DNA from 4 places in the Shewanella sediminis HAW-EB3 genome. Region 3 is predicted to be linked to each of the others. Evidence: predicted binding sites of a transcription regulator. Region 3 holds the regulator's gene; each other region holds the start of a gene.
What was found. Region 3 encodes NrdR, which represses ribonucleotide reductase genes. Its sites were predicted from a motif close to AAACACNANATNTNGTGTTT; they were not measured.
Positions count from the first base shown of each region.

Region 1: a site for NrdR is predicted at 5,518-5,537, ahead of nrdA (class 1a ribonucleoside-diphosphate reductase subunit alpha). Genes of this name have one in related genera too.
Region 2: a site for NrdR is predicted at 5,622-5,641, ahead of nrdD (anaerobic ribonucleoside-triphosphate reductase). Genes of this name have one in related genera too.
Region 4: a site for NrdR is predicted at 2,659-2,678, ahead of nrdG (anaerobic ribonucleoside-triphosphate reductase activating protein). Genes of this name have one in related genera too.

Region 1 is NC_009831.1:2,790,697-2,799,039, reverse strand. Features, by position in the region: gene SSED_RS12105 (methyl-accepting chemotaxis protein) at 1-1,153, opposite strand, end outside; gene yfaE (class I ribonucleotide reductase maintenance protein YfaE) at 1,472-1,822, opposite strand; gene nrdB (class Ia ribonucleoside-diphosphate reductase subunit beta) at 1,806-2,936, opposite strand; gene nrdA (class 1a ribonucleoside-diphosphate reductase subunit alpha) at 3,083-5,371, opposite strand; gene SSED_RS12085 (HAD-IA family hydrolase) at 5,786-6,490, opposite strand; gene ubiG (bifunctional 2-polyprenyl-6-hydroxyphenol methylase/3-demethylubiquinol 3-O-methyltransferase UbiG) at 6,491-7,204, opposite strand; gene gyrA (DNA gyrase subunit A) at 7,502-8,343, shown strand, end outside.
Region 2 is NC_009831.1:1,904,506-1,912,848, forward strand. Features, by position in the region: gene SSED_RS08265 (DEAD/DEAH box helicase) at 1-407, opposite strand, end outside; gene rssA (patatin-like phospholipase RssA) at 672-1,604, shown strand; gene SSED_RS08275 (NADP-dependent oxidoreductase) at 1,683-2,681, opposite strand; gene SSED_RS08280 (MarR family winged helix-turn-helix transcriptional regulator) at 2,921-3,403, shown strand; gene SSED_RS08285 (hypothetical protein) at 3,961-4,473, shown strand; gene SSED_RS08290 (hypothetical protein) at 4,694-5,416, shown strand; gene nrdD (anaerobic ribonucleoside-triphosphate reductase) at 5,673-7,790, shown strand; gene nrdG (anaerobic ribonucleoside-triphosphate reductase-activating protein) at 7,987-8,343, shown strand, end outside.
Region 3 is NC_009831.1:1,506,471-1,514,813, reverse strand. Features, by position in the region: gene ribBA (bifunctional 3,4-dihydroxy-2-butanone-4-phosphate synthase/GTP cyclohydrolase II) at 1-285, opposite strand, end outside; gene SSED_RS06545 (riboflavin synthase) at 395-1,057, opposite strand; gene ribD (bifunctional diaminohydroxyphosphoribosylaminopyrimidine deaminase/5-amino-6-(5-phosphoribosylamino)uracil reductase RibD) at 1,062-2,186, opposite strand; gene nrdR (transcriptional regulator NrdR) at 2,252-2,701, opposite strand; gene glyA (serine hydroxymethyltransferase) at 2,857-4,113, opposite strand; gene ettA (energy-dependent translational throttle protein EttA) at 4,626-6,293, shown strand; gene SSED_RS06520 (metallophosphoesterase) at 6,597-7,694, shown strand; gene SSED_RS06515 (MmcQ/YjbR family DNA-binding protein) at 7,706-8,128, opposite strand; gene SSED_RS06510 (multidrug efflux RND transporter permease subunit) at 8,308-8,343, opposite strand, start outside.
Region 4 is NC_009831.1:3,383,257-3,391,599, reverse strand. Features, by position in the region: gene cobB (Sir2 family NAD+-dependent deacetylase) at 139-915, shown strand; gene SSED_RS14680 (ATP-binding protein) at 915-1,406, shown strand; gene SSED_RS14675 (hypothetical protein) at 1,475-1,717, opposite strand; gene SSED_RS14670 (GNAT family N-acetyltransferase) at 1,808-2,299, opposite strand; gene nrdG (anaerobic ribonucleoside-triphosphate reductase activating protein) at 2,682-3,134, shown strand; gene nrdD (anaerobic ribonucleoside-triphosphate reductase) at 3,147-4,967, shown strand; gene SSED_RS14655 (cytosine deaminase) at 5,063-6,358, opposite strand; gene codB (cytosine permease) at 6,369-7,634, opposite strand; gene SSED_RS14645 (lipoprotein) at 8,167-8,343, opposite strand, start outside.

The DNA of each region.
Region 1 (8,343 bases), 1.3 Mb from region 3:
CTATCACATCCAAAATAACGGCTATCGCATCAGTGTCTTTCTGTAATTGCTCGATGACGGTGTTGACCTTGTCGATCTCCATTGCTGACTCATCGATGGCCAGAAGTGTAGAGGAGACTACGCTCTGTCCCTGTGTGGTTGCTTGAACCGCATTGTTAGCAAATTCTGCCGTTTGGCTTGTGTTACGTGAGATCTCGACGATCGATGACTGTAACTCGTTCATTGCTGTGGCAACCTGAGTGACTTCATTGCGTTGCTGCTCCATACCTGTGGCGGAATCACTTGCAACGCAGCCAAGATCTTCCACGGCACTTCCCAATTGCACAGATGAGGTGCCAATTTGGGTGATCATCTGTTGAAGCTTCATTCGGGTGGAGGTAAGCACATCGGCTAACGCGCTGTATTCGGCGCTGTTAAATCTTGCCCGTTCAATGTCAACGGCCAAGTTTCCAGCTGAGATCTCAGTTAGCACTTCTGTGGTTGCTTGCAGTGGAGCAAGGATGCGGCGTACGAGAATGATGCCCGCAAAGACAATCGTCATGATGAAAATTACAGCGATAGCGATAAGACTGCTCTTTAAATTATTTATGGCATGGCTACTTGACTGTTTGGCGCCATTGACTATCTCAGCCTGTTGTTGAGTGAGTGCCCGTATCTCGGTTTCTATCCTGTCATAGATCTTCCAGGAGGCGGTTGAGGTTAACATCTTCGCCGTCTCTCTTGGTTTCGCGTTACTATCCATGGTTAAGAATTGCTCATGAAGTAGCTTAAATTCCGCAATGGGTTGTTCTAATTGTGCAAGTTGTTCCTGTGTCCGGACATTGGCCAGTTTCTTTAACTTGGTGAAGGTCTGATTGAGTGTGACGGCTTCACGCTCGATATATTTAACCGAGTCTGAACTCATCTTAGTGCCTAATACGCGTCTTAGACTGTATCCGATCTGCTCTCTTCTTAGCCCCGAGCTTGATTGGAGTAACTGAGCCGCTAGATTGCTGGAGATATATTCCCGCTCCAGTGAATCTATCTGTGTGCGAACATTTTCTATGTTGTAGCCGATCAGGGTCAAACCAATGCAGAATATGATGACCAGTGCAGAGAAAGTAGCGATCAGTAGATGTTTGATGGAACCGTAATTTTTCTTTTCAGTATTCAAGATGTTCAGCCCTTATGTAGTGCTTAATACCAGTCGGTATCAGTGCGAGATCACGGCCATATGGTTAGCGATGCTGAATGCTAAGGAATCACAGGCCGAAATTTGAGATGTTCTGAAACATCAAAAAATATGCCAAGGCTGTATAAAAGTGCAACATGGAACATGGGCGAGAGCAGGATCGATAAATTGTGATATGTCGTTGTTTTATTTCGTTAAATGCCGTGAGGAGCACGATATTTCGAGGTGTGTTACCCCTGACCAAACCATATCGGGTAGATAAAAAAGCCATGGCTGGCAGGGGGATAAAGATGAAGCAGATTATATATTTGCGGCTTCCGGGATCTTCTGTTTAGGTGTTGCTCTGACGACCTGTGCCCCATCGGCTGGTAGATCCAAGTCGAGATCACCGTCGGGCATACAGCAGCAGGGCAGGCACTCATCGCCCTCAAGAGAAACTAACGGCTCGGTATGATAAGTCACACTACCGCTGTTTATCTTGGTTTTACAGGCACCACAATAGCCATTTCGACACTCTGAAAACAGCTTAACACTCTTCTGTTCCAGTGCATCTAACAGGCTGATGTGTTGCTGATTAAACAGCAACACTGGTTGACCATTTAGGCTGACGATAGGCGCCTTATGGAGGATCTTTTTATAGTTCAAAGTCATCGAAGTCATCATCTGAGACGGTTGCATCAACTTGTCCGACTAAGTATGAGGTGATCTCACTCTCCTGTGGAGCGACCTGAACATTGTCACTAACAAGATAGGTGTTGATCCAAGGCAGTGGATTATTCTTAATAGCAAATGGTGCTTCGTAGCCGATTGCTTCCATACGGTTATTACTGATGTACTCGATATACTGCTTCAAGATCTCAGCATTTAGACCGATCATAGAGCCATCTTTGAATAGGTAGTCAGCCCACTCCTTCTCTTGCTCAACAACATCAAGGAAGACTTGGCGACCCGCTTCACGTAGTTCCTGACAAACTTCGACCATCTCAGGATCGTCATTGCCGTTGGCCCAAAGTTTAAGAATATGCTGTGTACCGGAAAGGTGCAGAGCCTCATCTCGGGCAATTAATTTAATGATCTTGGCGTTGCCCTCGAGCAGTTCACGCTCTGCAAAGGCAAATGAGCAGGCAAAGCTGACATAAAAGCGAATCGCTTCTAATGCGTTAACTGAGCATACAGCAAGATAGAGTCGCTCTTTGAGCTTGCGAGCTGAAACCTCTATGGTCTCACCGTTAACTTCGTAGCTGCCTTCACCTTGTGATTGAAGGAGCTGTGTCGTTAAGATCACGTCATCAAAATATTTAGCAATGCTGGTCGCACGCTTTAAAATCGCAGGATTGACGACGATATCGTCAAACACCTCACCTGGCTCAGTGAACAGGTTTCGTAAGATGTGGGTATATGAGCGGGAATGAATTGTTTCACTAAATGCCCAAGTCTCTACCCAGGTCTCAACTTCAGGTAGAGAGACAAGTGGCAATAACACTGCATTGACGGAGCGAGCAGCCATGCTGTCCAGTAGAGTCTGGTACTTTAGATTTGAGATGAAAATATGTTTTTCAGACTCAGTTAAACGTTGCCAGTCTGCGCGATCTTTTGAGATATCGATCTCTTCAGGGCGCCAGAAGAAAGAGAGCTGCTTTTCAATCAGCTTTTCAAAAGAGACATGCTTTTGTTGGTCATAACGAGAGACATTAACAGAGTTACCCAAAAACATAGGTTCGAGTAGTTGATCGTTTTTTACTTGGTTAAACGTCGTATAGGTCATGAACGTCCCTTAAGAGATTACTAATTTGTTGTATTAAACACAGTTAAGCGGTTGCCAAAAACATTACACCACTGAAAAGTGAGTGTATCATTATGCGAAGTGAACCGGACAATAGGTTCACTTCATTTTTCCTGGCGACGGTGAGCTTAGATCTTACAAGCTCCGCCTTCGCAACCCTCGTCCTCTTTCTCAACACTGACAATGTCACTGTGAGAATCGGTCGCTCCGTCGCGAGTGTTATGATAGTAGAGTGTCTTAACACCAAGTTTATAGGCGTTGAGCAGATCTTTTAGCAGCACCTGCATCGGTACTTTCTGACCCTCGAAGCGGCTAGGGTCATAGTTGGTGTTAGCCGAAATGGCCTGATCGACAAACTTTTGCATCAGTCCTACTAACTGCAGGTAACCTTCGTTGTTCGGCATCTGCCAAAGCAATTCATAGCTGTATTGATACTTATCAAAGTCTGGAACCACCTGTTTAAGTTGCCCATCCTTACTGGATTTTACACTGATTAACCCACGAGGTGGCTCGATGCCATTGGTGGCATTTGAGATCTGAGAAGAGGTTTCAGATGGCATTAATGCAGACAGGGTAGAGTTACGTAACCCGTGTTGGACGATATCCTGGCGCAATGTTTCCCAATCCATATGCAGCGGCTCATCACAGATCTGATCCAGATGGCGCTTATAAGTATCGATAGGCAAAATACCTTTCGAATAGCTTGTCTCATGGAAAGAGGGGCAAGCACCTTGCTCTTTTGCCAGATTCATCGATGCTTTCAATAGGTAATATTGAATCGCTTCGAAGGTCTTGTGAGTGATGTTGTTCGCCGAACCATCGGAATAACGCACACCTTCCTTCGCTAAGTAGTTAGCAAAGTTGATCACACCGATACCCAATGTTCTGCGGTTCATCGAAGACTTCTGAGCTGCAGTGATTGGATAGTCCTGATAATCGAGTAGGTTATCGAGTGCACGAACAGCAAGATCTGCAAGGGGTTCGAGTTCAGATAGATCCTTTATGGCGCCTAAGTTCAGTGCCGACAGGGTACAAAGCGCAATCTCGCCTTCTGGATCATCGATATTATTCAGTGGTTTTGTTGGCAGTGCGATCTCGAGACAGAGGTTAGACTGTCTGATTGGCGCAACTTTGCTGTCAAAGGGACTGTGGGTATTACAGTGATCCACGTTTTGAATATAGATACGACCCGTCGATGCACGCTCCTGCATAAGCAGTGAAAATAGCTCAGCGGCCTTAACTTGTGTTTTACGAACAGAATCGTCCTGCTCATATTGATGGTAAAGGCGCTCAAATTCATCCTGATCTTCGAAGAAGGCATCATAGAGGCCTGGGACGTCAGATGGACTAAATAGGGTGATCATGCCGCCCTTGATCAGTCTTTGATACATCACCTTGTTTAACTGTACGCCGTAATCTAGCTGGCGAACGCGGTTATCTTCGACGCCGCGGTTATTTTTAAGAACCAATAGAGATTCAACTTCCAGGTGCCACAGAGGATAGAATAGTGTGGCTGCACCACCACGCACGCCACCTTGTGAACAAGACTTAACCGCCGTTTGGAAATACTTGAAGAAAGGCAAACAACCGGTATGGAATGCTTCACCGCCGCGAATAGGGCTGCCTAATGCGCGGATACGACCCGCATTGACACCGATACCGGCTCTCTGACTTACATACTTAACTATCGAGGACGCTGTCGCATTAATAGAGTCGAGGCTATCACCGCACTCGATCAGAACACATGAGCTGAATTGACGTGTAGGTGTACGCACACCGGCCATTATCGGAGTCGGTAGAGAGATCTTGAAGGTAGAAACCGCATCATAGAAGTTTTTGATGTAGGTTAAACGTGTCTCTTTTGGATATTTGGCAAACAGACAGGCGGCAACCAAGATATAGAGAAACTGTGCGCTCTCATAGATTTCGTGAGTGACACGGTTTTGGACCAGGTATTTACCTTCCAGTTGCTTTACGGCGGCATAGGAAAAGTTCATGTCACGCCAGTGGTCGATATAACCATCCAGGGTATCGAGCTCTTCACGACTATAATCATGCAGAATATGAGCGTCATATTTGCCCATCTCAACCAGTTTAACCACATGTTCGTAGAGTTTAGGCGGTTCGAATTGACCGAACGCCTTCTTACGAAGGTGGAATATCGCTAAACGAGCCGAAAGAAATTGGTAATCGGGAGACTCCGGGGAGATCAGGTCGGCAGCGGCTTTAATGATTGTTTCATGAATAGCTTCTGTTGGAATGCCGTCAAAAAATTGCAGGTGAGAGCGAAGTTCAACTTCAGATACCGATACATTATTGAGGTCTTTGGCAGCCCATGTGATGACACGGTGGATTTTATCTAGGTCGATGGTTTCACGTTCGCCACTGCGTTTTGTGACTTTCAGATTGCTATTCATTAAAGATAGGCCTTGGTTTTAAAATTTATGAAGGTGCTCAGTGCTGACCACCCTACGATTCCTTGTAAACAATCAAATTGAACACCGAAAATCGGTAGTTTCCTTGACTTCACACAAGCGAGCACTTGTGTCTCTGATTGTCACTAACACACTATATATGGTGTTTTTTAATTTCTTAGGTACAAGATAGTGAGGTTGAGCACATTTTGCAAGTATGAATTTTGGGGGCATCTTGTGGATAACCTGAGGGTAAACTTGCCTGTTAGTAATGGCTAACCTTTGATGACTGTTTTTATTAGGCTTGCAGGCTGGAGAATAAAAAATAAGCGAACTGATCCAGATCAAAAATCCAAAGGACCGACTGGCGATCTTTTGGATCTTTGAGTGAATAGTACGCGCTTAATTAGGCGGTGCTTAAATTGGTCTGTTTGAAATTGACTCAATAAAAAAGTCGATGATTGCGGTGGGGGATTCAAAAGAAAATTGTCCCGGCCAGGAGTGAGTGTGAGTCACGTCGTCAATATAACCCCATTGCGCGATGCCGCCCAACATTGCACTATCTGCAGCTGCGACTAAGTCACGCTCCGCATCACCTAAGTATAAGATCTCATGGACCTGACAATTAAGTTGCTGCGCGGCGAGTAACATAGGCGCGGTATGGGGCTTTGAAAACTGCGTACTGTCACCGCTTATTACCGTTTTCATTCTTTGCGTGAGTGATAGGGCTTGGATTAATGGACGCGTGTATTTCGCCGCCTTATTGGTAACGATGCCATAAGGGATCCCATTCGTGTCGAGATAATCGAGAAGGCCTCCAACGCCATCGAACAGTTGGCAATGGTTTCCGTTAACTCGTGCGTAGCTATCCAGTAAGCCCTGTTGAACGGCTCGGTGTTGAGTGTCGGTTGCACCGGGCAGGGCAGCTTGAGCTAATGCCAAACTGCCATTAGATGCCACGTGACGCATGGTTTGCAGCGACACTTGCGGGTGGTCGAACGATTCAAGACTCATGTTAAGTGCGGCAATAAGATCGGGGGCGGTATCGACGAGTGTCCCATCGAGATCAAAAAGTACCCCTTTTATATCGGTTGCAATCAGGGTTTGAGTCACCACAGTCATTTAATCAATACTCTTTCTGGTCGCTATCATATAGTTAACATCGACATTTTTGGTGTAGGTAAATGTTTCGGTGATCGGGTTATAACTGATACCGGTAGCATCTTCACAAAACAGTTCGGCATGTTCGGCCAAGGAGATTAATTCAGATGGCTTAATAAACTTATTATGGTCGTGTGTACCGACAGGCAGCATCTTCAACAGGTACTCGGCACCTAAAATCGTTTCGACGTATGCCCTGATATTACGATTAATCGTGGAGAAAAAAACATAACCGCCAGGTTTTACCATGTCGGCACAAGCTTGCACTACAGAGCGAGGGCTGGGGACGTGCTCTAGCATCTCCATACAGGTCACGATATCGTAGGTTTCTCTATGTGTTTCACGATGAGATTCGGCGGTGTCTTGAATATAGTTAACTTCAACATCCATCTCTAATGCATGCAGACGTGCAACGTCTAAAGGTTCAGTACCCATATCCAGACCATCGACGATAGCACCAATTCGCGCCATGCTCTCGGATAGAATACCGCCACCACAGCCAACATCGAGTATACGTTTACCAAAAACGCCACCGCTGGTTTGGTCGATATAGTTAAGGCGAAGCGGATTTAATTTATGTAATGGCTTAAATTCGCCTTCAGGATCCCACCAGGTTTCGGCCATTTTCTCAAATTTGGCGATCTCTTGTGGGTCGACATTGATCTCTTGCTTCACTTCTTGCTGCACTACATCACCTCAATAGCGATTACTTATTAATGTCATTATACCCATAGGTTCTAATAAACAAAGGAGATTCAAAAGAGATTTAAGCGATAATTTAACCAATTGATTATTTAGCGAACATAGTTTGATATGAGTCAATTAATTATAATTTATATCTAAAGTTGAATAGGGTCTACCGACAATAAATAACTGTGTTAGAATGCCAAATCACGTTTTCAGGCCCAACAATTTCACCTGCCCATTTCGGGTACTGATTTGTCGGCTAAATTTCAAGGGATCGAGCAGTTTATGACTGATCTGGCTTCATCTATAACACCAATTAATATTGAAGACGAATTAAAGAATTCATATCTTGATTATGCCATGAGCGTAATCGTAGGCCGGGCATTACCAGATGTCCGTGATGGCCTTAAGCCTGTTCATCGCCGCGTTCTTTTCGCGATGAGTGAGCTTAAAAATGATTGGAACAAACCCTATAAAAAGTCGGCACGTGTTGTCGGTGACGTAATCGGTAAATATCACCCTCATGGTGACACCGCCGTTTATGACACCATAGTACGTCTGGCTCAGCCTTTCTCGATGCGTTACACCTTGGTCGATGGTCAAGGTAACTTCGGTTCTGTCGATGGCGATGCCGCGGCAGCGATGCGTTATACCGAAATTCGTATGGATAAGGTAGCTCATCAGTTATTGGCCGATCTTGAGAAAGAGACGGTCGATTTTGTTCCTAACTATGATGGTACTGAGTTTATTCCTTCAGTCTTGCCGACACGTATTCCGACGCTTCTGGTTAACGGTTCATCGGGTATTGCGGTAGGTATGGCAACTAACATTCCGCCACACAACATCAATGAAGTGGTTAGTGGCTGTCTTGCCTTAATCGAAAACCCCGATCTGACCATTAACGAATTGATGGAATACATTCCGGGCCCGGATTTTCCGACAGCCGCAATCATCAATGGCCGTAAAGGTATCATCGATGCCTATCACACGGGTCGTGGCCGAGCTGTCATGCGTGCGAAAGCCGATGTCGAAACTGAAGACAATGGTCGCGAGCGTATTATTGTCCACGAGATCCCTTATCAGGTTAACAAGGCGCGCTTGATCGAGAAGATAGCCGAGCTGGTTAA
Region 2 (8,343 bases), 400 kb from region 3:
TCGGCAAGTCTTCCTGGTGTCGCCACGACGAAGTGAGGATCTCTCTCTAATGATTTAGCCTGATCATTAAAGTTTTCACCGCCTAAGATTTTGACCGCTTTATATTGTGTGTTGGCGACTAACAAGCGTAACTGGCTGTATACCTGGTTAGCGAGTTCGCGGGTCGGCAATAAGATCAATACCCTCGGGTCTCGCTTACTTAATGCTCTTGTGGAAATAATCCTCTGCATTGCCGGTAACAAAAACGCTAAGGTTTTACCTGAGCCTGTTTTTGATGATGCCATCAGATCTTTGCCTGACAGGCCTACTGGTATCGCCTGCTGTTGGATCTCCGTGGGCTTTTCTATGCCCATATGATCCAATGTCTTTAACAGACGCGTATCCAGTGAAAAATCGGTAAATTGCAAAGGTGTACTCCAAAATTGATTCGACTGACCATTATAACCTAACTCGTGGTGATTCATCCATAGAGAAAGTCAGATTCATTTTAAAGCTCTTGCTGGCCAGAATACTTTAGAATAAAGCGCTAACAGAGTGTTGAGTATCGGTTCTGTATTAGAGCTGGAGCTATAAAACTGGACCTGGATAATCTATTAGTGAATCCTTGATAAATAACAGATAAGATGAATCTGGCTTGTTTTTCACCTTTTAATTTCGTTTTGTGGGGACATATGGCAACAATTGGCATTGCATTAGGTAGTGGCGCCGCAAAAGGCTGGGCACATATAGGTGTGCTAAAAGGACTCGCTGAGATGGGAATAAAGCCCGACAAAATCTCGGGTTGCTCGATAGGGGCTCTCGTAGGGGCTGCCTATGCAAACGATCAACTCGAGGAGCTTGAAGATTGGGTGAGAGGCTTCTCCAGTTGGGATGTGTTGGGGTTAATGGATGTGAGTTGGCGAAAGGGGGGCTTAATCGGGGGAGATAAAGTCTTCGATGTTATTCAAAATAGAATTGGCGATCTACAGATCGATGGCTTACAGCGGCCGTTAATCGCCGTCGCTACGGATCTCTATTCCGGGCAAGAGATCTGGTTTAAGGAGGGCGATCTTCGTCACGCTATTCGCGCATCGTGTTCTATGCCTGGAATTTTACCACCAGTGAAAGTCGGAGAGCGCTGGCTTGTCGATGGTGCGGTAGTTAATCCTGTGCCTGTATCTGTTAGCAGGGCTATGGAGGTCGATGTGGTGATTGCCGTCGATCTCAATGGTCAGGGAAGGGAGCGGTTACAGGTCTTGCCAGTGGACATGACCAGTAATAAACCTTCGGTAGAAGACAAGGAGATAGCGCAAGCACATCAAGATACCGGCTTCATGGATCTGTTGGCGCGCGGACGGGATTATGTGACCAGCTTATCGGATAAGTTCACTATGGGTAATCGCTCCGATCCCAGCATGTTGGCCGTGATGTCGCAATCGATGGATATTCTGGAGCAGCGTCATAAACGTGCGCGTCTGATGGGTGACCCGCCCGATATTTGCTTAGTCCCGGATGTTGGCGAAATTGGTACAATGGAATTTCATCGCGCCGAAGAAGCTATTGCGGCCGGAGAGGAGGCGGTGAGGCAGGCGAAACATCAGATAGAAGCTGTGTTGGGTCCCTAGTCGTGATCTCAAATAGCAAAAAGGGCCCGTTAGGCCCTTTTCCTCTCTTTTAACATGCTTTGGCTTATGTAAAATAATTTAAGCGAGTTTTACCACCATCTTGCCGCGGTTCTTACCTTCGAATAAACCGATAAACGCATCCGGTGCCCGTTCAAGCCCTTCGTAGACCGTTTGCTCTGCTTTAACCGCTCCACTGGCTAACCACTGCCCCATCTGCTTGGCAAACTCAGGGTAATGAGCCCAGTGCTCGAATACGATAAATCCTTCGATTTTTAGTTTCTTTATGATGATCATGGCCAGATTGCTCGGGCCCGGTGTCGGCCTTGTATCATTGTATTGAGATATCATGCCACACACGGCAATTCTGCCATGGTCATTCATGTTGTCGAGTGCTGCAGACAGGTGCTCGCCGCCGACATTTTCAAAATAAACATCGATCCCTTCAGGTGCTGCCGCGTGTAATTCAGCACTTAAATTTTCCGATATTTTATAATTAATGACAGCATCGACACCAATAGATAATAGGTGCTCTGCTTTTTCATCTGAGCCCACAGATGCGACAACTTTGGCTCCCATCAACTTACCCAACTGGCAAGCCACACTACCGACAGCACCTGAAGCGGCTGAAACAAAAAGCGTCTCTCCCTCTTTAAGCTCGGCGATTCGATTGAGACCCGTCCAGGCAGTCATTCCCGGCATACCCAGCACGCCAAGAAAGTGCGATTCACTCAGTGGTGTCTGTGGCAGACGAGTATGATCACTACCATCGGTCACATAGTGGCTGCGCCAACCCAACATGCTACTGACTTTACTTCCAACCGGAAACTCAGGATGACGGGACTCGATCACTTCACCGATGGCACCACCTTCAAGGACTTCTCCTATGGCAAACGGGGCGATGTAACTTTTTCTGTCTATCATACGACCACGCATATAAGGGTCGACAGACATCCATAAGTTTTTTACCAGAAACTCACCATCGTTAATGCCTGCTAATGGAGATGAAGCCAGTTTGAAGTTAGCTGTTGTTGGCAACCCTTCGGGACGAGAATCTAAGAGAATTTGTTGAGCCTGCATAAAACCTCCTTTGCTTTGCGCGCTAATTAATTGTGCTAAACTCTACTATTAAATAGCCAAGTTCGCAAATGCTTTGCGCGCAAAGTACTTGTTTGAGTTATTCTCCGCAGTTATCTTCCGGTTCAACAACTCAAGCAGAAATCCGGATGCGCCGGCTTATGTTTGACGTAGTTCGGAGTACAATAACGCTTCAATAGAAGAGTCTGACAAGATGATGGCGACAATTAAGGTGTTACTGAGTGAGTAAAAATACAGAGTTTCAGGTTGAAAATGAAAATTGCTTACCCGTTGAAAAGCAAGGAAAGTGTCTGTCTGATAATGTTTGTTTCGCGCTGTATACCGCTGCAAATGCATTGGTCCGGGCATACAGGCCTTTACTCGAAGAGTGCGGGCTAACCTATCCTCAGTATTTAGTTATGCAGGCTCTGTGGCTAGACAATGGCGCAAGTTTGACAGGGCTATCTCAAGCGACGCGTCTCGATTTGGGAACTTTAACCCCCATAGTCAAAAGACTGGAGACGAAAGGGTTATTGAGCCGCAGTGTAGATGCAAATGATGAGCGTAAGAAAGTGATCGAGACCACTGACGCCGGGTTCGATCTGAAACAACAGGCATTGGCTTTGAAAGAGGTGTTACTTAAAAAGGTAACCTTGGACGAGACGGATATAACCTCCTTGAGGGACATGTGTTTAACTCTGACGGAAGATCTGAACAGAAAATAGTACCTTTCCTGGATCACGAAGCTTATGTCGGATGCAAAGTTGTCAATCATAATATCTTGTGTCTCAAGCAATTACCCTATTTATGATTTTGTTAATATCAATATTGCTCTCACTGCCACTATGATAACTCGTTGCCTGTTATGAAGGCTTTGCGATAATGAATTTATCGACTGGGACAGCTGTATCTATCAAAACACTATTTCCCTGTCTCTCCAAAAATAGGGGACACTTCAGATTAAAATACAGTCAGGCAACTCACTGCCTATTGTTAATGAAATGTAAATGACGTAGGCTCCACTACCAATTAACGTAACAGGTGTTTTTAGTCGTTAAGGGAGGATGAATTTTCGCCGTTAGTCTATATTCCTCTTCGGTATCGTTAATCATTTAAACTATTGTCTTCTCATCAATTCTCGGGTAATCAGGATTATGCCCAGAGAGCTGGGTTGGGGAAGGGGAGAGCAAAATTAACAAAAAATGGTGCAGGCTATCGCCAACGTTAATTTTGCCTCTGTGAACATTAGGCTTTACTCATCACATCATTTAAGGAAAAACTGATGACAATTAAAACAATTCTAAAAAGTACGCTAGTGAGTACTGTGTTGTTAAGCAATTTTGCAATTGCTGATGATGATCAAATTTTGGTCGGGGCATTTCATGACTACGGGATAACTAAGTGTGACAGCTTTATTCTTGAAAATAGCCAGCTTCAAGGAAATTGGAACCTTTTCATTAATAAACATAAGGGAGGGATCGATGGCCCTTCTACAGAAGTTACTGTTACACAGATCTACGGCTCACAGGGCGATACGGTAAAGATTGAAGATACCTATATACAAACGGCTAAAAAATGTTTCTTGAGAAATACCTGGACATTAACTTTTAAAGGCTCATGTGCCGATAATGTCGATTTAAATGATTGGTATGTTTCCAATGAGATGCCGAATAAAGATTATACCACTTACAAAAATTCTGGTGGCTTGGAGCTACATGCAAAAGAAATTTCAATGGGTAATTTTAAAGCCTGCATTCAGGAAGGCTCGAAACGCTCTTCTGCGAAGCATGGCTAGTTAGTCCAAGCATATCGTGCGTATAGTATCGCTGTTTTTGCTTAATGTGGCGCATTCAGCGATAGAATACTCGTCTGCCACACATTCGATTCCTATATTGATTCCATCTGTTCTTCTCTGATTAAATACTTTTTTAACAGCTAAAGTCTTGATTCGCTATCGTTTCGGCATGATTCCTGCTTGTTGATTGCACCAGTTCTTTTACGCCGACTTTTTGACAATGAATCCAATAGCTAATACTGCAAGCCAGCTTTCCACTGCCACTAATATTGCCGATGCGTACGGTGTTAACAGTCAGCAGACTGAGGCGGGGAAGAGCAGTGACAAGGTGACGTTAAGTCAATCTCAATCGACGCGTACTCCCTCATCTAAAGAAACGGTTAAAGATGAGTCGGTCTCTCTCTCTCCTCGGGCTCAAAGAGCACAAAAGATCGAAAGCATGGCCAAAGACTTCTTTAGCTCGGGTAACTTCTCAACTCAGGATATTCCAAAGCTGGTACAACGTCTGTATCAGGATGGCATCTTGTCTGACTCGCAACTGACACGGTTATCGGACGGCGGCTTCGATATCCCTCAGCCTACAACTAAGCCCGAAGATCTTAAGACCTTCATTAAAGAGCAGCGAAGGGAGTTGGAAAATGCACTGGCAAAAAAGGGGGGGGAGAGTGAGTTTGGAGCTGAAAGTATGTTTATTAAGTTACTCAATGATGCCGAGAGTGTTATCGATGGGATGGGGAGCGCGCAAAGTGCCGAGATCAGCCAGAAGGCTTCGAGAGTTTCCGCCCAACTGAATGTTTATCTCAAGGGTGATGTTGAATTAACCCAGAGCTCTCGTGAGCAGTGGCAGGGGTTAAAATCTGTCATGCAGTTAGCCGCTTCGATGGGAGAAAATCAGCAAGCCGGTGGCCAACTCAGTAGCTATCTTGCTCTTGGGAAAGCATAAGTAATTTTTATCCACAATTTTTACCATTCTTATCCTTCATCTAGCCCTCTTTTGTGTCAGGGTCAAGGGTCAAATCGGAGATAAGTGGCCTCATAGGCACTTATCTTTTGTTCTTTTCTCACATCCAAAATTATATGATCGAGATCAATGTTCTCTGGTGATGTTTGTAGCTTAATACGCAACATATTGTGCTGAATGGTCTTAAATACACTATATGTGGTGTTAAATTCAGCGTCACTTGAGGAGATATTAAACAATGCCAGTGGTTATTAAGCGGGATGGTTACCGCACGCCTTTTGACGAAACAAGGATTAGAGATGCTGTATCGGCTGCAGCAAACTCGGCAGGTATTGATGATAATGACTATGCAACTCTAGTGGCCAATAATGTGGCTGAGAGCGTTGCCGATATGCCAGAAGTTGATATTCATGACCTGCAAGATGTCGTTGAAAATCAACTGATGGAAGGACCCTATAAATCCCTTGCCCGGGTTTATATTGAGTATCGTCATGACAGAGATCTTCATCGCGAGACCAGCAGCCGGTTGAATCAAGAGATCAAAGGTTTGGTTGAGCAGAGCAATGCTGCCCTGCTTAATGAAAATGCCAATAAAGATTCGAAAGTCATCCCGACTCAACGTGATCTGTTGGCCGGTATTGTTGCAAAGCATTATGCAACTCGCCATATATTACCCAAAGATGTGGTTGCGGCTCATGAGTCTGGTGAGATCCATTATCATGATTTGGATTACGCGCCATTTTTTCCTATGTTCAACTGTATGTTGATCGATCTTGCCGGCATGTTGACCAACGGCTTCAAGATGGGCAACGCCGAGATTGAGACGCCTAAGTCTATCTCGACAGCGACCGCAGTGACTGCACAGATCATCGCTCAGGTGGCCAGCCATATCTATGGTGGAACCACGATCAACCGCATCGATGAAGTATTATCGCCATTTGTAGCCAAGAGTTACGACAAGCATTATCAGGTTGCACTGACCTGGGGGATCACAGATGCAAAAGCATTTGCGACGACTCAGACCGAAAAAGAGTGTCACGATGCGTTCCAGTCTCTGGAATATGAAGTGAACACTTTGCACACTGCAAATGGCCAAACTCCTTTTGTCACCTTTGGTTTCGGACTCGGGACATCATGGGAGTCTCGTTTAATTCAATCTTCTATGCTGAAGGTCCGCATTGCCGGCTTGGGTAAGAATCGTAAGACCGCGGTATTCCCTAAGTTGGTTTTCGCCATTCGCGATGGTATCAACCATAAAGCAGGCGATTGTAACTACGATATCAAGCGTCAGGCACTTAAGTGCGCCAGTACCCGCATGTACCCGGATATTCTTAACTACGAGCAGGTAGAGAAGGTGACCGGTTCATTCAAGACTCCTATGGGTTGTCGTAGCTTCCTCGGTACCTACGAAGAAGAGGGGGAATTGGTGCATGAAGGGCGTAACAACTTAGGTGTGGTGAGTCTTAACTTACCTCGCGTAGCGCTTGAAGCTAATGGTGATGAGGCTGAGTTTTACCGCATACTGGATCAACGCTTGCTTATTGCCCGCAAAGCCTTAGATACCCGTATTGAACGTTTAGAAGGTGTAAAAGCCAGAGTGGCGCCCATCCTTTATATGGAAGGTGCATGTGGTGTACGTTTACGCGCCGATGATGATATCTCTACGATTTTCAAAAATGGTCGTGCATCAATCTCCTTAGGTTATATCGGGTTGCATGAAACTATCAATGCATTGCATGGCACCGATAAGCACGTATATGACTGCGAGATATTGCGGGAAAAAGCGATTGCGCTCGTTGAGTATATGAAAGCGGCGACAGTTAAGTGGAAAGATGAGACCGGTTATGGTTTCAGCCTATACAGCACGCCGAGTGAAAACTTGTGTAGTCGTTTCTGTAAGCTCGATACTAAAATATTTGGTGTCGTCGAAGGTGTGACACAGAAGGGTTATTACACCAACAGCTTTCACCTCGATGTTGAAAAAGCGGTAAACCCGTACGATAAACTTGACTTCGAAGTACCTTACCCAGCTATCGCTAACGGTGGATTTATCTGTTACGGCGAATATCCCAATATGCAGAACAATTTAGAAGCATTAGAGGATGTTTGGGATTACAGCTACAGTCGTGTTCCTTACTACGGGACAAATACTCCCATTGATGAGTGTTACGATTGCGGCTTTACCGGTGAATTTGAGTGTACCAGTAAAGGCTTTACCTGCCCTAAGTGTGGTAACCATGAGCCAAGCCGGGTTTCTGTAACACGTCGTGTTTGTGGCTATCTGGGAAGCCCAGATGCTCGACCATTTAACTATGGTAAGCAGGAAGAAGTTAAGCGACGAGTCAAGCATCTTTAACTCGTTTTCAGCTTAATGACATAAGTTTAACGACAGATGTCAACTTATAGACGCAACTGACCTGAGTGAGTTGCGTCATTTTACTTTTGTTATTTTATTTTGGTCATTTTACTTTCGCCATTTGAGCTGTGCTTCCAGCCTAAAAACCTCTTTGAAATTGTAGACAAAATAAAGAATTAACTCGCAAGGTGTCGCAATGAATTACCATCAATACTTCCCCGTAGATGTCATCAATGGCCCGGGTACTCGGGCTAGCCTGTTTGTCTCTGGTTGTGAGCATCAATGTCGAGGCTGTTATAACCAGTCGACGTGGAAGCCTTGCAGCGGACATGAGTTTGATATCGCAATGCAAGAGCGAGTACTGAGCGATCTAAAAGATACCCGTATCAAACGCAAAGGTTTGTCTCTGTCGGGGGGGGATCCGCTTCACCCTGCCAATGTTGCATCTATATTAGCCTTGGTCAAAAGGGTTAAAGCCGAATGTCCCGATAAAGATATTTGGTTGTGGTCCGGATATCTGTTGGATGAGTTAGCTGATGCCCAGCGAGCCGTT
Region 3 (8,343 bases):
AACCCCTTCTGCCGCTTCGATAGAGACGGTAAAGTTAGTTGAAAACTGAGCATTATTGTTCGTTACCATCAAGGGCAAGTTCAACTGCTGACAACGTGATTTAGTTAAGGTCTGACAGATCAAACCACGGCCATAGGTCGCCATAAAGTTAACGGCTTCAGGCGTCACCATGTCGGCAGCCATGATCAAGTCACCTTCGTTTTCTCTATCTTCATCGTCCATCAAGATAACCATTTTACCGAGGCGAATATCTTCGATGATCTCTTCTATACTGTGTAACGACATTGTAAGGCCTTAATTTTTATTGTGACGATTCCCTATTCAGCAATAGAAATAACTGAATAGATATATTCTAGTAATAATTTAATCTTCTATTTACAGGTTTTGCCAGTGTTTAACGCAAAAAACCTGAGCGAGCTAACAGATCCATAGTCACATTGGACTCTGGCACTCCGGCCGTGTCGCTTGAGTAAGTCATTAATCTTTCTAAGTGACGTGCAATAAGATCCACTTCGATGTTTACTGCATCACCCGCCTTCAGACTGACCAGTGTCGTTTCACCTGCGGTGTGAGGCACTATGGTTAATCTAAAGCGATTATCGATCACTTCATTGACTGTAAGACTGACACCGTCAATAGTGATCGAACCTTTATGAGCAATATAGCGTGCTAAGATCGAAGGTGCTGTGAGCCAAAACTCAATAGCCTTACCACGGAACTGTCTGTCATCAACAGAAGCGATGCCGTCTACGTGACCGCTGACCATATGACCACCAAGACGGGTCGTCGGGGTCACCGCTTTTTCCAGATTGACCATAGTGCCGACCTGATACTTGGCAAACCCGGTTAAACTTACGGTTTCAGCCGAAATGTCTGCAACATAACCATCACTCAGACACTCAACGACGGTGAGACAGACTCCGTTGGTTGCAATACTGTCGCCTAAACGAACATCGCCTAAATCGAGTTTACCACTGGCAACGTTCAAGCGAATGTCATCACCTAAACGTTCAATTTTTCTCAGTGTACCGACTGACTCTATGATCCCAGTAAACATGAACTTATGACCTTATTTTTAACGTTAAACGGGTATCTTTACCCAATTTACGCTCATCAATTAACTCGACGGCTGGAATGTCTGCCATCGCTTCATAGCCGGGCAGTGAGATTAAATTACGCCCGGCCGACCCTAATATTTTCATCGCTTGATATAATACCAGCTCATCCCCATGGCCTTGCTCGATAACACTCCCCGCCAAGGTCGCACCGGCTTCGATAAGCACTGAGTTACATGATTGTCCAAGATGCTTAAACAGGAGTGATAAAACGACACGACCGCAATCATCGGCTGGCAACTTGAGATGGGATACATGCTCAGGCCAGGCCGTTTGCTCTTCGAGAGGGTAATCGGTACAGGAGACCAGCAAGATGGGACTATTGACTGAAAAAAGTTTAAACCCCTTGGTTAACCTTGCTCTGCTATCCAGTATGACCCGAAGTGGTTGATGGATCTCACTCGGGGCAAGCTCGTTGGCCAACACGCCCAGCTCACTATGACGCACATTCAGCGATGGGTCATCAATAAGCACAGTCTCGATGCCGGTTACTAAGGCGCAATGCCTGGCCCTTAGGCGCTGAACATCACGTCTGGCTTCACTGCCTGTTATCCACTTGGAGACGCCATTGTTAAGGGCTGTCTTACCATCTAAGCTAGACGCTAACTTCACAGTGATCTTTGGCAGTCCGGACTGCATACGCTTCATAAAGCCCGGATTGATATCGCCGGCCTCGACATTCAACAGGCCAACGTCAACCTGGATACCGGCGTCCGTGAGCATTTTAATCCCGCGTCCGGATACCTGAGGGTTTGGATCTTCTATTGCCACAACCACACGTGCAACACCAGCCTTTATCAAGGCTTCTGCGCATGGAGGAGTGCGGCCATGATGACTGCATGGCTCGAGCGTGACATAGGCGGTAGCGCCCTTAGCATTGTCGCTCGCCATGGCTAATGCATACACTTCGGCATGAGGGCCACCCGCCCTGATATGAAATCCTTCACCAATGACCTGACCTGCTTTAGTCACCACACTGCCAACACAAGGGTTAGGCCTGGTGGTGTATAGCCCTTTACGCGCAAGTTTAATTGCGCGGCTCATCATTTCAATATCTTCTACAGACCACATATTATTCAAACCAGATTTTGTTCAGAGTAAGTAGCTCTTGAAACTATTCACACCTTATATACCATTTATTTCTGCAGTTTAGCGATAGCATCACCGAATTCAGATACATCTTCAAATGCACGATAGACCGAGGCAAACCGAATATAGGCCACCTTGTCCAGATTAACCAGCTGATCCATCATCAGATTACCGATCATCTCCGACTTAACTTCACGCTCGCCAGTTGCACGTAGAGTCGATTTAATTTTAGTCAGCGCCTGCTCAATTTGATCCATCGACACCGGACGTTTTTCAACGGCCCTTAGCATACCGCCTCTGAGCTTCTCTTCATCGAATGGTTGACGGCTGCCATCTTGCTTGACGACTCGCGGCATGACAAGTTCGGCCCCTTCAAATGTGGTAAATCTCTCATGACATTCGGCGCACTCACGGCGACGCCTGACTTGATGACCGTCTGCGACCAAACGTGAATCGATCACTTTTGTATCTGTTGCGCTGCAAAATGGGCAATGCATAGAGCCTCCGAAGAAGTTAAGAATTGGAATGACTGTTTAGAGGATTTACTCTACTCGGCGGTCAGGAGTAGAGATCACTGATGATACGGATCTCCTGACACAAAAATGGCCGCTAAATAGCGGCCATTGAAGTTTACCTGATTTAACCTACAAGGTTAACCGTAAACAGGGAACCTGGCGCACAATTCAAGCACCTGATTCTTAACACGCTCAATCGTGCCTTGATCTGTGATGTCATCAAGTACATCACACATCCAATTAGTCAACTCAACCGACTGCTCCTCTTTGAAGCCACGACGAGTTATTGCCGGAGAGCCGATACGAAGACCCGAAGTCACAAACGGAGAACGCGGATCATTGGGAACTGAGTTCTTATTAACCGTGATATTAGCAAGTCCTAAGGCAGCATCGGCGTCTTTACCTGTGATATCTTTGCTTATCAAATCAAGTAAAAACAGATGGTTGTCTGTACCACCAGAAACGACATCATAGCCACGCTCGATAAACGTCTTAGCCATAGCCTTCGCGTTCACAACGACCTGCTCCTGATAAGCAGTAAACTCCGGCTCGAGTGCTTCTTTAAACGCAACCGCTTTAGCAGCGATAACGTGCATCAAAGGACCGCCCTGACCACCAGGGAAAACGGCTGAGTTCAGCTTTTTATAAATAGCTTCATCATCGCAAGCAGATAGGATCAAACCACCACGGGGACCGGCAAGCGTCTTGTGAGTTGTCGTCGTTACAACGTGAGCGTGCGGGAGTGGATTCGGGTAGATGCCGGCAGCAACCAGGCCTGCAACGTGAGCCATATCAACAAACAGGTAAGCCCCTACTTTGTCGGCGATTTCACGGAACTTGCCCCAGTCGATGATACCTGAGTAAGCACTGAAACCTGCGATGATCATCTTAGGCTTGTGCTCAACGGCAAGACGCTCAACTTCGGCGTAATCAATCTTGCCTGTCGCCTCATCGATCCCGTACTGAACGGCATTATATAGCTTGCCAGAAAAACTCACATGTGAACCATGAGTTAAGTGACCACCGTGAGCTAAGCTCATACCCAATACCGTATCGCCACCTTGAAGCAGTGCCATAAATACAGCTGAGTTAGCCTGAGAACCTGAGTGAGGCTGTACGTTGGCATAGGTAGCACCAAATAGCTCTTTGGCGCGAGAAATTGCGAGTTCTTCTGCAATGTCTACGTGCTCACAACCACCGTAATAACGCTTACCCGGATAACCTTCGGCGTATTTATTGGTTAGCTGAGAACCTTGAGCTTCCAGAACACGTGGACTGGTGTAGTTTTCTGAAGCGATAAGTTCGATGTGCTCTTCCTGACGACGAGTTTCATCTGCAATCGCTTGAAACAGTTGTGGATCAAAGTCCGCGATATTCATATCTTTTTTCAGCATTAAAATCACTCCAGCTGTAAATTCTTATAGTAGGGTTGCGCGGTATTCTACAGCGCAATTGATCACAATCCCAGCATTTAGAACATGAAATTCCTTGCTATTCGTTGTGAGCAGTGCTCACAAACTGACAGAACGGCAACAATTTGCCCATTGAGTGACTGTTTTCTCTGTTTTATTCGAGTTTTCGAAGGAAACTCATTGGCTTGAAGACAATTCAAGAAAACACTTTTTCATTTTCAACCTTAGTTTAACTCTAGATTAACTCCGTCAACCCAGCCCAAAGGTGTTTTTTTGGGTACTTACGGCCCAATACTCTCTCAAACCGGAGAACAATCATCGAACGCTCCATTTTATCGGCTCGGGTTGATTGACATCACACCAGGCAATGATGAGTGGTAAAAATATCGATGACGGTTCGATCTATGAATATCAGATTAAATACCAATTGGTATAAGTTCACTCTCGATTCGAGTAGAATTAGCCCAATTCTTCTATCAGATAAGATGATAAATATGGCTCAGTTTGTTTATAGCATGCTTAGAGTGGGCAAGATTGTTCCCCCCAAGAAGCAGATCCTAAAAGATATCTCATTAAGCTTCTTCCCAGGAGCTAAGATCGGTGTACTCGGTCTGAACGGCTCGGGTAAATCAACCCTGCTTCGCATCATGGCGGGTCTGGATACCGAGATTGAAGGTGAAGCACGCCCGATGCAAGATCTTAAAATCGGTTACCTGCCCCAAGAACCTAAACTCGATCCGACTCAAACGGTTCGTGAAGCGATCGAAGAGGCGGTTTCTGAAGCTAAAAATGCCCTCACCCGACTCGATGAGGTTTACGCGCTATATGCTGAGCCCGATGCAGACTTCGACGCACTTGCTAAAGAGCAGGGACAACTGGAAGCCATTATTCACTCGCAAGATGCCCATAACCTCGACAACGTACTCGAACGCGCGGCTAACGCACTGCGTCTTCCCGATTGGGATGAAAAAATCGAAGTACTGTCGGGTGGTGAACGTCGCCGTGTCGCCATCTGTCGCTTGCTGCTAGAGAAGCCTGATATGTTGCTTCTCGATGAACCTACCAACCACTTAGATGCTGAGTCTGTCGCATGGCTTGAGCGATTCCTGCAGGATTATACCGGCACAGTTGTGGCCATTACCCACGATAGATATTTCCTGGATAATGCAGCCGGTTGGATCTTAGAACTCGACCGCGGTGAAGGCATACCGTGGGAAGGCAATTACTCTTCATGGCTTGAACAGAAAGACGCCCGACTTCAACAGGAGTCGGCAACCCAGAGTGCTCGTCAGAAAACCATTGCCAAAGAGCTTGAATGGGTACGACAGGGTGCTAAGGGTCGTCAATCTAAGGGTAAGGCACGTATGGCTCGTTTCGAAGAGCTTAATACCAACGATTACCAGAAGCGTAATGAAACCAACGAGCTGTTTATTCCACCAGGGCCACGCTTGGGTGACAAGGTGATCGAGGTTAAAAACCTAACCAAGTCTTACGGCGATCGTGTACTCATCGACGACCTGAGCTTCTCGGTTCCTAAAGGCGCTATCGTGGGCATTATCGGCGCAAACGGCGCAGGTAAATCGACGCTGTTTAAGATGATATCCGGTGCAGAGCAACCCGATAGCGGCTCGGTCGAAGTGGGTGAAAGCGTACAGCTTGCCTCTGTCGAGCAGTTCCGTGATTCGATGAATGACAAGAACACGGTATGGCAAGAGATCTCCGAAGGCCAGGACATCATGCGCATCAATAACACAGAGATCCCGAGTCGTGCCTATGTTGGCCGTTTCAACTTCCGTGGTGGCGATCAGCAGAAGATCATCGGCACTCTATCCGGTGGTGAACGTAACCGTGTTCATCTGGCTAAGCTGCTGCAAGCCGGCGGTAACGTCTTACTCCTCGATGAGCCAACCAACGACTTAGACGTTGAAACCTTGCGAGCACTGGAAGAAGCCCTGCTTGAGTTCCCTGGCTGTGCCATGGTCATCTCCCATGACCGTTGGTTCCTCGACCGCATCGCGACTCATATTCTTGATTATCGGGATGAGGGAAAGGTCAGCTTCTATGAAGGTAACTACACCGAGTACTCAACCTGGTTGAAAGATACCTACGGTACCGATGTCGTCGAGCCTCATCGCCTTAAGTACAAGCGAATGAACAAATAGACCCGAGTTAGTAATCGCTCGATACTCGTAACTGAGGTTGAGCATTTAAAAGTTGAGTCCTTAAAAAAAGCGAAAACCTAGGTTTTCGCTTTTTTATGTCTGGAACATTTATGGAGATTTACCAGGGATGGGTATAACTCTTCGTTATCTCTGCTTTAAACAGGTCAGTTTTTATGCGTTTCAATCTGAGACAGGTTTTAACAAGAATGTTAATATCATCAGTCCACCCGAGAGTGGCATTCAACAGTTCTAGAATAAAAAAAGTAAAATAACTAATAATAACTAAAATATAGAGAGCCCTCATTGAAAAAGTTCATCGCCTTACCTTCACTCGCCTTGCTGGCTTTCACTCAATTAACCATAGCCTCTACAACTGCTACCACACCGGCCATAGAAACTTTACCTGTGACCGATGGCCCCTATCTGTTTGAGCAAACAGATAGGGGCGCGCCCAGAACCGCTTACTGGATCTGCTCAGACAAGCTACGCACCACCCAAGTTCAAGGTTTACGGCTCGTGAGTCCCGATAACTGTGGGGCGCTACCGCAGCCTACACTGAACCCGAAGGCCTTTGATGTCTCTACCAATACCTACTCCGATATCAAAAAAGTCGTGGCACTCAGTGATGTCCATGGGCAATACGATATATTGATCACCCTGCTGAGAAACCAGAACATTATCGATAAAGACAACAATTGGGCCTTCGGAGATGGCCATATGGTGATGACGGGAGATATGTTTGACCGAGGCCATCAAGTCAATGAAGTACTCTGGTTTATGTATCAGTTAGACCAACAGGCCATCGAGGCAGGCGGAAAGCTTCACCTCTTGATGGGGAACCATGAGCAGATGGTGATGCGCGGCGATCTTCGTTACGTACATGAACGTTACCAAGTGGCTGCTAAGCTGCTTGAGAGAAGTTACGATGAGCTTTACGACAAGAGCAGTGAGATAGGCCAATGGCTGCGCGCGAAACATACACTGGTCAAAATCAACGACACCCTGTTCTTACACGGCGGGATCAGTGGCGAGTGGCTCGACAGAGGACTGACATTAGATGTCGCCAACGACCTTTACCGCAAAAATATCGATAGATCTAAGCCTGAGCTGAAGCAGGACGATCTGCTCAACTTTCTCTTCTTCGGTAACGGGCCGACCTGGTACAGGGGCTACTTCAAGCCGGGTTATGATGAGGCAGAGCTGGACAAGATACTGAGCTACTTCGATGTCAAACATATCGTCGTCGGTCACACCTCACAAGAGCGTGTACTGGGGCTGTATAACAACAAAGTCATAGCGGTCGACAGCAGTATCAAAGAGGGGCTTTCCGGTGAGCTATTGCTGATGGAGGACAATACCTTGACCCGTGGCCTGTATAACGGGAGTCGCATCGCGTTATAACCCAGCAGCAGCTACAGGTGAATCAGGACAGAGGCCTGCGCTTTTTGGGTCATCTTAGCCACAACCAAGAGAAAAGAATTATCTATCATGCGCTCGATTTCACCTTGTGGGATCGAGCCATCGAGAATGACGGTATTCCATAATGCCTTGTTCATATGATAGCCGGGGATCACCGAAGGGAAGATATCTCTGAGTATCGCCGCCTCATCGGGATCGCATTTCAGGTTCATCCACCAGCTCTGCTGCTCTGAAACAGGCCTTGTCTCAGGATCAGCCTTAGCCTTAGCCTCAGCTTCTTTACCCACCTTACCGATAGAGAGAGTCGCAAACATCTTGCCTTTGACCTTAAAGACATAAACCCCCTCCCCGAATGGGAAATCGAGTTCGGTCTGGGGCTTTGACAGCAGGTAGGTTTTAGCACGTTCAAAATCCATCTCAATCAGTCCATTATCAGCCAAGATGATACGTACGTTATCACTCAATAACTTGCTTTAATATCAATATCTGCCAAAAAGAAAAACCTCAATAACCTCTTATACACTTTCAACTAGAAAGAGAAATGATTACTGAGGTTTTCTTTTAAGTTACTAGAAACTAGAAACTAGAAACTAACTTATTTAATCTCGGCTAATCTCTGAGCATCCAGCGC
Region 4 (8,343 bases), 1.9 Mb from region 3:
TTTCGTCATATCGGGTTAAGAGTTCTGTGGGATTGTTCAACAATTGCGCTTAACGGGTCTAATCTGTTTTTGACCTGAGTGTTGGTAGGCTTAATGAGAGTGAGCCGTTTGACGTGACAATAATTAGAAGGACTGAAGATGTATCGGCAGATAGTGGTATTAACCGGGGCTGGAATTTCAGCTGAATCGGGCTTGAGAACATTCAGGGATCAAGATGGGCTATGGGAAGAGCATAAAATTGAAGATGTCGCTACGCCGGAAGGCTATGCCGCAGATCCTGAGTTGGTCGAAGGTTTTTACAATAATCGCTGGAAGCAACTCCACGGGGGTGATGTTGAGCCCAATAAAGCTCACACAGCGCTTGCCCGTCTCGAGCAAGAATTTGATGGCGACCTGTTAGTTGTAACCCAGAATATCGATGATCTCCATGAGCGGGCTGGTTCCCGCCGCTTGCTGCATATGCATGGTGAACTCTCTAAGGGCCGTTGTCCGCGCTCCAGACAGACATTTCTGCTGCGAGACCCTTTCGGCCCGGAGCATACCTGTACCTGTTGTATTCCGGCCCAGAGGCTGCGTCCACATGTCGTGTGGTTTGGAGAGATGCCGATAGGGTTAGATAGAATCCAGCATGCTTTAGACACCTGCGATCTCTTTATCGCTATCGGTACCTCTGGTTCGGTCTATCCGGCGGCAGGTTTTGTAGACACGGCCAACCATCATGGCGCACAAACCGTTGAGGTAAACTTAGTGGAAGCGGATCGTCATAGTCAGTTTCAATATCACCTTCAGGGTAAGGCCAGCGCCATTTTGCCTGAATTAGTCGAAAAAATATTGTCGGGTAACATTATTAGTAACAAGGAAATGAGTAACCAGGAAGATAAGCCTACTCCTGCTTTCTTAAGTAATGCCAACTAATGGAACCCTCTTTCAGTCATGTACAAGCAATAGAGCCGAGTGAGCCATTAAAGCTCGCCATCATCATGCGCGGGCTTCCCGGAAGCGGTAAGTCCCACTGGGTTGATAAGTTTATCTCCGGCCAAACACTCGAGGTCGCCGACAAGGTTCGGCGCTCGGGGCTTTTTTCAACCGATAGCCAGTTTTACCGGGATGGAAAGTACCGGTTTGACAGCAAGCGGCTCTCTGAGTATCACCAGCGTAATCTGACCGGGTTTATTCAAGCGCTATCGGCCTGCGTGCCGATAGTTATCTGTGACAATACCAACTTAACCCGCTGGGAGTCGATGGCGTATGAAGCGGCGGCGAAGGCGCTGGGCTATCGGGTTCGCTATATGTTAATTGGTGATCCTCAAGATGAGGCGCACCAGGCCGTGTGTGCTGAGCGTAACGGCCATGGTGTGCCGTTAGAACAGATAAAGCGGATGGCGAAGCAGTTCGAAGCGTTTTAATTTGCGGCAGGCTCAGGAGCCAGGCTGCTAGTTAACCGCCATGGGTGAGGACTATAGTCCCGCTTAAATCAGCGGGGCTTTACTTGCTTCGATTGCAGATGAAGCACTATCTCATCTCTCAGCTCATCGATAAGCTCTTTATTGCTCTGTTGCTTCAAGGCGACCCAACCATCTGTTCCCATCACATCTATTGCGTGAATATTGAGCTCATTGCACATGTCGCCGTTACAGCAGCCGCTTAAGGTCCACTCACCGGATAACCTGTAAATGCCTTTGGTTGTATGTAGCCTGCTAATCGTAAATGCCGTCATCACTCTTCCTTTCCTTCTGACAGCTTGTGCCGTTTACAGCTGACGTTTCATATAACGTTTCATACGTTTAGGTGGTTTTCGTGTCGGTGTTTAGCTGGAGACTCTTGCCATCAGATAGGCGTCGACATACTGTCCATCGCGAAATGCATAGTTTTTTGCCGTCCCCTCCTTCACAAAGCCGGACTTCTCATACAGGGCGATAGCGGCCTCATTATCCGTGTATACCTCGAGTTCAATTCGCGTCACTGAAAGCCAGTTGTTAGCAAGATCGACCATAGCCGCCAACAGTTTAGCGCCAATGCCTTGGTTTTGTTGGTTGCTGCAGACAGCCATTCCGATATTACCCACATGTCTGCGGCGGGGAGAGCTCATGAGCTGCATGCCAATCTGGCCGACTATGATCCCGTTAGCCTCAGCGACCAGGCTGTAACTGTCTTTATTTGGCTCAGCGAGTCGCTGCTCCCACAATTGTTGAGAAGGATAGGGGAGTTGCAGCGTGCCCGAATAGGCTCCTGGTTGAGCATAAAGGGCCTGTATACCGACAAAATCATTAGGCTCTGTGTGTCTGATTGTCACTTCCATCTTCAGCTTCCTGCTAATTAATATGCTTGATCTTTATGCCTGCTCCCCGATACAGAACTGCACCGGTAGAGGCGATGAAATAGCTTGTTAAACAGACTCTCATAATCAATGCCTGAAATGAAGAGAACCAGATGATTTAACCTTTATCACGGAGCTGGATTCAAGCGCTTTAAAAGCACTTTAACGTTATCTGAACGGAGCGTGTTTTGCCTTCCCTAGTTGCTTTTTGGGATGACCGCAAGTCGATCACATCATCAATTTTATCAAACTTAAAATACTTGCCTGAAGTTTGACCAGTATCAAGAGTTCTCCATATTGCATGTTCACAGATTACTATATCTTGTGTATGTTTTTGGTTTAAGCACTATATATAGGTGTGAGTATGTTTAACTCTTTACCTGCTCAAGTTGTCATGCAAGAGGTTCCCGGTGAGATTTCGTTGCTGTTTAGCATTACCGGTTGTGATGTTGGCTGTAAAGGGTGCCACTCGACAGAGCTTTGGAATGAGGAGTATGGCGAGCCGTTGAGTGAGGAATGTTACAGAGCCTATCTCAACCAATATCGCGGCTATGTCAGCTGTATTTTGTTCTTCGGTGGAGAGTGGCAGCCGAAGCAGTTAAGTGAGTATCTGGCACTCGCAAAAAAGATGGGGTTTAAAACCTGTCTATACACAGGGCGAGAACGGGTCGAGCAGGAGATCCGCGCTCAACTGGATTTTCTCAAAACCGGTGAGTTCGACCATCAAGTTGGCGGACTCGATAGTCCCGGTACAAACCAGAAGTTTTACGATTTAGCTCAAAATAAAATAATTAATTATAAATTCATTAACGATTAAGGATATCAAATAATGGAACACATACCCTCGGCGCTCATCGAAGAGAAAGTACAATTTATACAAGATTACATCGATGCCAGTAATGCCGCAGATGGGTCTAAGTATGATGCCAACGCCAATGTCAGCAGTAAAAATCTGGCGACACTCGAGACCGAGCTGAATAAGGATATCAATATTGCGGTAAACCGGCGTCTGATGAAGAGCCAGATCGCAAACCTGTTCGATTCATCTCTGGCCGAGGAGTATGAGGGTAGCATCAATGAACATCTGATCTATGCCCACGATGAAAGCTCACTAAAGCCCTATTGTGTGAGTCTCTCTCTCTATCCCATGTTGCTCGATGGGCTGACTAAGTTGGGAGGTGAGTCTTTAGCTCCCCTTCACTTAGAATCTTTTTGCGGTTGCTTTGTTAACTTAGTATTTGCCGTCAGCGCACAATTTGCCGGTGCGGTGGCGACGGTTGAGTTTTTAACCTACTTCGACCATTTTGCCCGTAAAGACTATGGCGATGATTATACCGTCATCGCCAAAGATAAGATTGAGGCGCACCTGCAACACGTGGTCTATAGCCTGAACCAGCCAGCTGCAGCGCGGGGTTATCAATCCGTATTCTGGAATATCTCTCTGTTCTCGGAGGACTTTCTCAATGCCATGTTTGAGAACTTCGTGTTCCCGGATGGTGATGCGCCCAACTGGCAATCGATCAACAAACTGCAGCACTTCTTCATGGACTGGTTTGGCAGAGAGCGAGAGATAGCCTTGCTGACGTACCCTGTTGTTACGGCCGCTATGTTGACCAACCAAGGTCAGGTAGCGGATGTGGAGTTTGCTGAGTTTTGCAGCGATCAGATGTCGAAAGGGAATAGCTTCTTCGTCTATATGTCTGAAAACGCAGATTCATTAGCGTCCTGTTGTCGTCTGCGTAATGAAATCGCCGATAACAGCTTCTCCTATACCTTAGGCGCAGGTGGGGTTGCGACGGGCTCTATCAATGTAATTACGCTGAATTTAAGCCGGGTTATCCAGCAGGGTAAAGATCTTCGCAGTGAGATTGAAAAGATTCAAAAGTATCAGGTGGCTTACAGAAAGCTGATGGAGCACTACCAGGCGTGTGGCATGCTCCCTGTGTATGATGCTGGCTTTATTCATCTCGATAAGCAGTTTTTAACCATAGGCATTAACGGTATGGTCGAGGCTGCGGAGTCTCAAGGCATAGTTGCGGGCAATAATGGTGACTATAAGGCATTCGTAGAGCGCCAGCTTAAGATCATCTACCAGGCCAATAAAGATGCGACTAAACGCTGGGGATACAAATTTAATACCGAATTTGTACCGGCGGAAAACTTAGGCGTCAAGAACGCTAAATGGGACAGAAAAGCCGGGCTTAAGGTCAACCGAGACTGCTACAACTCCTACTTCTATCCGGTAGAGGATGAATCAATAAACCTGGTGGATAAGTTTGTGCTCCATGGTAAAGAGCTGACACAGTTTCTCGACGGAGGGTCGGCGCTGCACCTGAATCTGGACGAAAACCCGGATCCCGAGCAGTACTTCAAGATATATCAGATAGCGGCAAGGACAGGGTGTAACTACTGGACGACGAATGTGAAGGTGACCATCTGTAACAGCTGCAATCATATCGATAAACGAACCTTACACGCCTGTAGTGTCTGTAACAGTCAAGATATCGATTGGGCGACGCGGGTGATAGGCTACCTCAAGAAGGTCACGAGTTTCAGCGAGCCAAGACAGAAGGAGCACGCGTTGAGACATTATCATCGTGAAGAGACTAAGTATCATAGTGAAGAATCTAAGTTGCAGAAAGTGAGCTAGCCTCACTCGTTATGGTTGTTTGATGAAAAAGGACAAAGGCTGAGGAAAATGCGCCTTGTCCTTTTTTATGGCTTTGCCATCGAACTTATTACCGATTAACGACGAAAGGTAACCTCTTCGGTTTCTGTCAGATGTATCTGAGTGGTCGCGATTTGTGTCTGAGCTAAGACTCTGCCGTGACGTATCGAGAAGCGCACCGGGACTTGGCGACGAACGGCATCGAAACCATTATCTGCGGGGAGAATAAGCAGGCTACCGGGTCTTCCTGATTCGATGCCATATTGGTCCTGAATATTGAGCGTGCGCGCCGACTTGCTGCTGATAAGGGCCAAGGAGTCATTTATCTGCTCGTATCCCATTATCTGACACACATGCAGGCCCATATGTAGTACCTGTAGCATGTTAGCCGTACCAAGCGGATACCAGGGATCGAAGATATCATCATGGCCGAAGCAGACATTAATATCTGCGGCTAACATCTCTTTCACCCTGGTGATGCCGCGGCGTTTAGGATAATCGTCGAAACGTCCCTGAAGATGTATGTTAACCAGTGGGTTGGCCACAAAATTTATCCCTGACATCTTAAGCAGACGGAACAGGCGAGACGCATAGGCACCGTTGTAGGAGTGCATGGCCGTAGTATGGCTCGCCGTTACACGCTCACCCATATCAAATTTATGGGCCAGGGCGGCGACGGTTTCGACGAAACGTGACTGCTCATCATCTATCTCGTCACAGTGGACATCGATGAGTCTGTCATATTTACGGGCCAGTTCGAATACGTAGTGCAGGGACTCGACACCATATTCGCGGGTAAACTCGAAATGGGGGATGGCGCCAATGGCATCGGCCCCGAGCTTTACCGCCTCTTCGAGCAGCTCCTTACCATTGGGATAAGATAAGATCCCCTCCTGAGGGAAGGCGACAATCTGAATATCGACCCACTCCTTCATCTCCTCCTTCACCTCTAACATGGCCTTCAGGGCTATGAGGGTCGGGTCGGAGACATCGACATGGGTTCTGACATGCTGAATACCATTGGCTATCTGCCATTTAAGCGTCTGCTTCGCGCGGGATTTCACATCTTCGATAGAGAGCTGTGATTTTCGTTCGCTCCAACGCTCAATGCCTTCAAATAGGGTGCCTGAAATGTTCCAGCTTGGCTCACCTGCGGTCTGGGTGGTATCTAAGTGAACATGAGGTTCACAGAAAGGGGCGATAGCTAAGCCGCCTTCACCATCTAACATCTCTGTGGTGGCTGGTTCGCTGAGAGTTATGGTTTCAGACATCACAGCTATTCGTTGGAATATTCCCTCTTCAATCAAGATCTGATGCAGACCATCCTTGTCTTGAAGCCTAATGTTTTTGATCAGCATATTCGAAGCTGGCATCGTATTTTCCTTATGCATTTGGCGCAGTGTTATCAGTTGATTTTATTGATCTGTTGTTTGTCATATGTTTAAGCACTGAATCTAAAAACAGGTAGCTTACCGCGCCTGCGACGACGGCATTGATAGGGACGATGCCGGGTAACAGATGGCCGGCCATAACGCCGATTGCGACACCCGAAATGGCGGCCCAATTAACCGTTTCGAATTGAGCGTTGGCAAAGTCTTTATACTTATCGCGGTTTCTCAGGAAATCCGCAATGATAATGCCACCGATTGGCGGTATGGCGGCGGACAGGAAGGTGAGCCAACCGACGAAGTTATTATATAGCCAAAGTGCGCAAAGGGTGCCAATTATGCCGTTAGCGACAGAGAGGTATCTGCTTGGTAATCCGGTGATGTTGGAAAACCCTAAACCCGATGCATACAGGGCATTGTCATTGGTGGTCCAGATATTTAACCCCAGTATGATGATGGCGGGGATCAATAACCCCTGGGCTATCATCACCTCGGATATATCGGACTGTCCTGTTGCCGCCGCACCCGCCGCGCCAAAGATAAACATCAGTGAGTTACCGATGAAAAAGGCGAACATGGTGACAAACACCGCATTCATAGGCTTCTTGCCGAAGCGCACAAAATCGGCGGTCAATGTGCCAGCGGAGATAAACGAGCCAACCACTAACACCAACGCAGTTGAAAACTCCATGGGCTTATCGGGGGTGAATGCCATGAGACCATCTACTCCTCCCATAGTGTCAACGGCTTGCAGTACCGAGAAACCGCCGAACAGGGCGATAGCGGGGACGGCAATGGCGGATAGGATCATGATGGCAGCAATGCCGAAGTAAACGGTGGCGGTCATAAGCAGACCCGAGATAATGATGAGGAGGTTAGTGTCTATGCCTGTTGCCTTATGCACCGGGATGGCAAACATGGCGACCCCAACACCGAACCAACCCACTTGTGTGCCGCCAAGAATAAGAGAGGGAAGCCAGGAGCCTTTTAAACCGAAGGAGTAACGAGCGAGGAGGTGGGTTGAGAGGCCGGATTGAGCACCGATGTAACCAAGAAATGAAGTATAAATGCCGAGAATTAAATTACCGATGAGAACCGCGAGAATAAAATCATTGAAGGAGAGTCCGGTTCCCAGTGTCCCTCCCGTCCACATACTTGCTGAAAAGAAGGTCAATCCCAGCATCACCATGGTGAGAGAGAGGATACCTTTACGTGCCGATTGTGGAACCGGCCCTAAACTATAATTGTTGTCGCCTGCCATCTGTTACCCTCAGTGGTTTGTTGGATAAATATTGCGGCTTACCTGAAAGCTTCTCGTTTATAAATAAATCATAAGGATCTTGTTTTATAGCGTCTCAGACAAACGGCGCGTATTCTAGAGATAAACAAAACTTTGTCAATGATATTTTTGAGGTGGATTTGGAATGGTCTTTTTTGTTATTTGAGATTATCTTTTAATTTAGATGTTAATAGTATTTGTTGTTAGGTAAGTTATGTTTAATTACTTTTATACGGAGTATTTTGTTACGTGTTGCCGCTTAAATGTTGAGGGTGGTGCTTGTAACTGTTAATTGCTTTGGTTGGGATAAGTTCCCGATATCTAACCTTGAATGACAAAGTGGGCGAGAGTCTACAGGAGGGACCAGCAGGGGGGATAACTGGAGTGCTAACGACGAGTAATCGGGCGATACTCATCGTTAGTCAGTGAGCAGCAGTTGTCATTAATCGTTAAACAATTGCTGGCCAGCAAGTATTACGCCCGAATCCAATGCCTTGTAGGCATCATCTTTCCATCATGACTTGCTTAAGTGACACTCTACCTTCAACTCATTGCAGATCCTGAATATGCCTTGTTTCATCGATGCTATGTGGCTGTCTGTATCAATGCGGGCATCGGATGCAAGGATTAGCTGAGAATGCCCGGCGTCCAGTTTTGATATTTTAATGCTGACAGCATATGAGTCTTTAGT